Regions from separate parts of the Rhizobium sp. Leaf311 genome, predicted to be linked through region 2. Evidence: predicted binding sites of a transcription regulator. Region 2 holds the regulator's gene; the other holds the start of a gene.
The links. The regulator HrcA, encoded in region 2, represses chaperone genes, less so after heat shock. The targets are predictions, from matches to a motif close to GTTAGCACTCNCNNNNNGNGAGTGCTAAC.
Positions count from the first base shown of each region.

Region 1: the regulator HrcA is predicted to act here: its motif matches at 1,296-1,324, upstream of groES (co-chaperone GroES).

Region 1 covers NZ_LMNZ01000004.1:268,574-271,988, forward strand. Annotated here, with positions in the region: gene groL (chaperonin GroEL) at 1-878, opposite strand, end outside; gene groES (co-chaperone GroES) at 945-1,241, opposite strand; gene chrA (chromate efflux transporter) at 1,383-2,729, shown strand; gene ASF69_RS07045 (acyltransferase) at 2,769-3,415, opposite strand, start outside.
Region 2 covers NZ_LMNZ01000007.1:116,752-120,166, forward strand. Annotated here, with positions in the region: gene hemW (radical SAM family heme chaperone HemW) at 1-39, opposite strand, end outside; gene rdgB (RdgB/HAM1 family non-canonical purine NTP pyrophosphatase) at 39-683, opposite strand; gene rph (ribonuclease PH) at 700-1,416, opposite strand; gene hrcA (heat-inducible transcriptional repressor HrcA) at 1,577-2,668, shown strand; gene grpE (nucleotide exchange factor GrpE) at 2,784-3,415, shown strand, end outside.

The DNA.
Region 1 (3,415 bases), on a different contig from region 2:
GCGATGTCTTCGAGCATGGCCTTGCGGCGATCGCCGAAGCCAGGAGCCTTGACAGCAGCAATCTTCAGGCCGCCACGCAGCTTGTTGACGACCAGCGTCGCAAGAGCTTCGCCTTCGACGTCTTCAGCGATGATGACGAGTGGCTTGCCGGTCTGAACGACAGCTTCGAGAACAGGCAGCATGGCCTGCAGGTTCGAAAGCTTCTTTTCGTGCAGCAGAACGTAAGCGTCTTCAAGGTCAGCAACCATCTTTTCGGGGTTGGTGACGAAGTAAGGCGACAGGTAGCCGCGGTCGAACTGCATGCCTTCAACGACTTCGAGTTCGGTTTCAGCGGTCTTGGCTTCTTCGACGGTGATAACGCCTTCGTTGCCAACCTTCTGCATGGCTTCAGCAATGTCGAGACCGACCTGCTTGTCGCCGTTTGCGGAGATCGTGCCGACCTGTGCAACTTCTTCAGATGTGGAGATCTTCTTGGCCTTGGCCTGAAGGTCCTTAACAACTTCGGAAACAGCGAGGTCTATACCGCGCTTGAGGTCCATTGGGTTCATGCCGGCTGCAACAGCCTTGTTGCCTTCGCGAACGATGGCCTGTGCAAGAACGGTCGCAGTGGTGGTGCCGTCACCGGCGATGTCGTTGGTCTTCGAAGCAACTTCGCGGACCATCTGTGCGCCCATGTTTTCGAACTTGTCTTCGAGTTCGATTTCCTTGGCGACAGAAACACCGTCCTTAGTGATGCGCGGTGCGCCGAAGGACTTGTCGATGATGACGTTACGGCCCTTAGGGCCGAGCGTGACCTTCACTGCGTCTGCGAGAACGTCGACGCCACGAAGCATCTTTTCGCGCGCTGTGCGGCCGAATTTAATTTCTTTAGCTGCCATTGTAGAAAACTCCCGGGCTCACGGCCCATTGGTTGTCATGTAAGGATTGAGAAGAACCGGCTAAAATCAGCCGATAACGCCCATGATGTCGGATTCCTTCATGATCAGAAGGTCTTCGCCGTCGAGCTTGACTTCGGTGCCGGACCACTTGCCGAACAGAACGCGGTCGCCAGCCTTGACGTCCAGAGGAACGAGCTTGCCGCTATCATCGCGAGCGCCGGTGCCGACAGCGACGATTTCGCCTTCCTGTGGCTTTTCCTTGGCGGTATCAGGAATGATGATGCCGCCCTTGGTCTTGGCTTCAGACTCAACGCGACGAACAACGACGCGGTCATGGAGCGGGCGGAAAGTAGTGCTTGTCATTGTCTAATCCCTCGATCAAATGACTTAACGGACCGTCAGGTCCGCGTGATAATTGTTAGCACTCCTCATTGGAGAGTGCTAGCGAGGCAGAGATAGGGGTGCAGCAATGGCGAGTCAAGAACGCCCTGTCGGAAAAATTTCATGGAAAATGGTTATCAGGGTTTCATGACAGATATTGCAGACCCTTCCCCGACCGTCCGGCCCTCGCTCACAGAGCTCACCGCTGTCTTTGCCCGCATTGGTTGCCTAAGCTTCGGCGGGCCGGCAGGGCAGATCGGCATGATGCATCGCATTGTCGTGGATGAGAAGCGCTGGGTATCGGAAGCCCGCTTCATGCACGCACTCAACTATTGCATGTTGCTGCCGGGGCCGGAGGCGCAGCAGCTTGCCACTTACATCGGCTGGCTGATGCATGGCGTCCGTGGCGGCATCATCGCCGGAACGCTCTTCATTCTGCCGGGCTTCCTGACCATCGTCGCTCTTGCCGCGGCCTATTGCCTTTATCAGGATACGCACTGGCTGCCGGGCCTGCTGTTTGGTTTGAAAGCCTGCGTGCTGGCCATTGTCATCGAGGCATTGATCAGGGTGGCGAAGCGCGCACTGGTTAGTCGTTTTCTGGCAGGCATCGCCGCTGCTGCCTTCATCGCGCTCTTCATCTTCGGCCTGCCTTTTCCGCTGGTGATTTTTGCAGCGAGTCTGATCGGCTTTCTGCGGGCGCGTCATGCCGCTGTGGAAATGGGTGAAACGGATGCGGAAACGACATCCGTCACGCTCCTGTCGCGGGTGAGGGGTCTCGTGCTGGGGCTGGTCATCTGGCAAATCCCGCTGGCGCTGATCTTCCTTTCCTCCGCGCCGGAGACATTGGCGAATTTGCAAGGCTTCTTCTCGCGCATGGCGGTCGTCACCTTCGGCGGGGCCTATGCCGTGCTGGCCTATGTCGCGCAGGTAGCGGTGGAAACCCACGGCTGGCTGACCGCCGGCGAAATGCTGGACGGCCTGGCGCTGGCCGAAGCCACGCCAGGGCCCCTCGTGCTGGTCCTGCCCTATATCGGTTTCCTGGCAGGTTTCCGCCATGCGGAATGGCTCGACCCGATGGTCGCGGGTGTGCTGGGTGCGACGATAACGGCCTGGGCGACCTTCGTGCCGAGCTTTATCTTCATCTTTCTCGGCGCGCCCTATGTCGAAAAGCTGCGCAACAATCGTGCCCTCTCGTCAGCGCTTTCAGCCATCACGGCTGCGGTCGTCGGCGTCATTCTCAATCTCTCCCTCTGGTTTGGGCTGCATGTGCTGTTTGGCGAGGTCAAACGCATCGCCGTTGTGCCGAGCTTCGGCCCCGGCATGTCCTGGCCGGTCTGGACGACGCTCGATCCCTTCGCGACCGGATTGCTGGTGCTGTCCCTGCTGATGCTGATGCGCTGGAAGGTCGGAATGGTGCCGGTGCTGGCGCTCGGGATCGCAGGCGGCGTCCTTCGGCTTTGGCTGATGTGATGTGCCGCTGGGGAGCCCGACGGCACATCATTCGCTGCGCTATTTCGTTTCAACAACCGGTCCCACGGTGGCATGCGCTGTTGCCAGGGTAGGGGCGCGGTGGCTCTTCGACTTGTAGAACGGCCGCTCGACATATTTATGCGCGAGGTAGGCAAAAGGAATGGCCGTGGCGAAGGTCAGCGCCGCCAGCATGGCGAAGTATGTGCCCTGGCTGAGGCCCTGATCGTTCAGCACATACATCCAGCCATAGAGCGGGATCATGTGCAGCAGATAGAGCGAATAGGAGACGGTGCCGAGGAACATCATGACGGGATGCTCCAGAAACAGTGCCACGAAACCCTTCTTGCGGCCCTTGTCCCGCACCATGATGGCGCTGGTGAAAACGAAGATCCAGGCACCAATGGCGAGATCGAAATACCCGACCACGGCGGCCAGCGGCAACACGACGGGTGGCGACATGAACGGCTGTTCGTCCCAGCGCATCTTCCAGAGGTAGTAGCTGGCGATGCCTGTCGCGAAATAAATGGCGTAATTGGCAAGGATTGCCCCGTTCGGCCAGTGACGGAAATACCAGACGCCGAAGACAGCGGCCGCCAGAAAACCCACACGCAGCAGATTGCTGGAATGGTGGAGGCACCAGAAGGCGAGCGGCGCAATCAGATAAAACTGGAACTCCGTGGAGATAT
Region 2 (3,415 bases):
ATTGGGGGCAGGGGAGAACCTGCTCCCAAGATCGGTCATCATGCGTCCAGACAGGTTTCGACGAATGTCTTGAAGGCGCGGGCGCGGTGGGAAAGCGCCTGCGGGTCGCCAGGCTTCCAGCCGTGCTTTTCCTCGGCGCTCATTTCACCGAAGGTCGTCTCATAGCCTTCCGGCTGGAAGACGGGGTCGTAGCCGAAGCCGCTTTCACCGCGCGGGGGCCATGCAACGGTGCCTTCGATTTCGCCGCGGAAGAATTCCGTATGGCCATCGGGCCATGCGAGGCACAGCACGCTGACGAAGCGGGCGGTGCGGGCCGAAGGCTCGGTCGCGCCGCGTTCGCGAAGCGCATCTTCGACCTTCTGCATCGCCATGGCGAAATCGCGCGTACCGTCAGCCGTTTCGGCCCAATTGGCGGTATAGACGCCGGGCGCGCCATCCAGCGCGTCGATGACCAGACCGGAATCGTCAGACAGCGCTGGCAGGCCGGAGGCCTTCGCCGAGGCGAGCGCCTTGATCGCGGCATTTTCCTCGAAGGTCGTGCCGGTCTCGTCGGGCTCTGCGAAATTCAGCTCGGCCGCAGACTTGGCGGAAAAGCCGAGAGGGCCGATCAGATCGGCAATCTCGGCAATCTTGCCCTTGTTGTGGCTGGCAACGACAATGGTGCGTGTCTCGAGTTTGCGCATGGTGCTTCGCTCCGGATCAGGCGATTGCCTGCTTCTGCATCTCAACGAGTTCTGCGCAGCCGGTCTTGGCAAGGCCGAGCAGCGTCAGGAATTCCTCTTCCGAGAAGGGTGCGCCTTCCGCCGTGCCCTGGATTTCGACAATGCCGCCGGATCCGGTGATGACGAAATTCGCATCGGTTTCAGCCGAGGAATCCTCGAGATAATCGAGATCGATCACCGGCTGGCTGGCGAAGATGCCGCAGGAAATGGCGGCGATATGGTCTTTCAGGACCTTCTCCACCTTGATCATGTTGCGGCTTTCCATCCACTTCAGGCAGTCATGAAGGGCAATCCATGCGCCGGTGATGGAAGCGGTGCGGGTGCCGCCATCGGCCTGGATGACGTCGCAGTCGATGCTGATCTGGCGCTCGCCAAGCGCCTGCAGATCGACAACGGCACGAAGAGAACGGCCAATCAGCCGCTGGATTTCCTGGGTTCTGCCACCCTGCTTGCCAGACGCGGCTTCACGCTTCATGCGCTCATGGGTGGAGCGGGGCAGCATGCCATATTCGGCGGTGACCCAGCCCTTGCCGCTGTTGCGCAGCCATGGTGGCGTCTTTTCTTCAAGGCTTGCGGTAACGAGCACATGCGTGTCACCGAACTTGACCAGACAGGAACCCTCTGCGTGCTTGGAGAAATTGCGCTCAAAGGAAACTTTGCGCATCTGATCGGTTTTTCTGCCTGAAGGCCGCATATGGTTCTTCTCCATTTTGATTTCCGCCTTCTAAGGCTGCCTCGGCCTTTTTGCAAAGGAAAAGCGGGCTGCAGCTTAACCCTGCGCGGAATTTCCGATTTCACTTAAGGCCGTGAGCGACTATATTCGCGATGTTGCTGACATAATGAAGAGTGGGCGAATGGGCGTTTCTCCTCCGATCGGAAAAGAACCGGGTGCGCTGCTGGATGATCGCTCACGCGAGATCTTTCGGCGCATTGTCGAGGGATATCTGGAAAATGGCGAGCCGCTGGGGTCGCGCAATCTTTCACGCCTGTTGCCGATGTCGCTTTCCCCGGCCTCCGTGCGCAATGTCATGAGCGACCTGGAAGAGCTCGGGCTCATCTACTCGCCCCATATCAGCGCCGGTAGACTGCCCACGCAGACGGGGCTGCGCTTCTTCGTGGACGCTTTCATGCAGGTGGGGGATCTACCCGCAGAGCAGCGCGAGAGCATCGATCGCCAGATTGGCCCCGTCTCCGGACGCGAACAGCCGATTGAGGGCTTGCTGACCGAAGCGAGCCGCATGTTGTCAGGCATGTCGCGCGGCGCAGGACTTGTGCTGACCACGAAAAGCGATGCTGTTCTCAAGCATGTCGAATTCATCCGTCTGGAGCCGACCAAGGGCCTCGCCATTCTTGTCGGCGACAACAATCAGGTCGAAAACCGGATCATCGACCTGCCAGCTGGCATCACCTCCTCGCAACTCACCGAGGCCGCCAACTTCATCAATGCGCATCTGTCGGGCCAAACGCTGCCAGAACTCAGATCGCAGCTTTTGCAGCAGAAATCGGAGCTGCAGTCAGCCCTTAGCACGCTTGCACAGGATCTCGTCACGCGCGGTCTTGCGGTCTGGTCAGGGGACAATGAAGAAGGCAAGCTCGGACGGCTCATCGTGCGCGGGCGCTCCAATCTGCTGGAAGGCTTGGCCGGCGAGGAGGATATTGATCGTGTCCGCCTGCTTTTCGACGATCTGGAGCGCAAGGACAATCTCATCGAGGTGCTGAACCTCGCCGAAACCGGCTCGGGTGTCAGAATTTTCATCGGCTCGGAGAACAAGCTCTTTTCGCTTTCCGGCTCATCGCTCATCGTTGCGCCCTACAGGGACGATGAGAACCGCGTGGTGGGCGCTGTCGGCGTTATCGGGCCAACGCGTCTCAACTACTCCCGCATCGTGCCGATGGTCGATTACACGGCCCAGATCATGGCCCGTCTTTCCAGCCAAAGACGCTGATATCGAAAAGACATCATTCAATAATAGATGGTTTTGCTCGCAAGCCTTGATTTTTGCTTGGCAAAGCTCGATATCGGGCGCAACCCCATGAACACATGTGAAGCTGGAGACCGTCATGACCGATGACACCAAAAAAGCCGGACCTGACGCAGACGTCGTAGACGAGGCGGCCGAAGCGGAAGCGGCAGAAAACGCCGTGCCTGAGCAGGCAGAGCCCGATCCGATTGATGTGCTGAAGGCCGAAAACGCCGATCTGCGCGACAAATTCCTGCGCCTTGCAGCCGAGATGGACAATCTTCGCCGCCGTACCGAGCGTGAAGTCAAGGATGCCAAGGCCTATTCCGTCGCAGGCTTCGCCCGCGACATGCTCGCCGTTTCCGATAATCTTCGCCGCGCGCTGGAAGCCATTCCTGCCGAGCTGAAGACGAACTCGGAAGCCGGTATTTCAGGCCTCATCGAAGGCGTGGACATGACCGAACGCGCGATGCTGTCTGCGCTCGAGCGCCATGGCGTTCGCAAGATCGACGCAGAAGGAGAGAAGTTCGACCCGAACTTCCATCAGGCGATGTTCGAAATCCCCAATACCGCCGTTCCCAACAACACCGTCGTGCAGGTGGTGCAGGCAGGCTTCACGATTGGTGAGCGTGTTCTGCGCCCGGCAATGGTCGGTGTCGCCAAGGGCGGCCCCAAGGGCGATGCGCCGGTCTCTGCAGAGCCGGGTACAAGCAGCGTCAACGAAAAAGACGC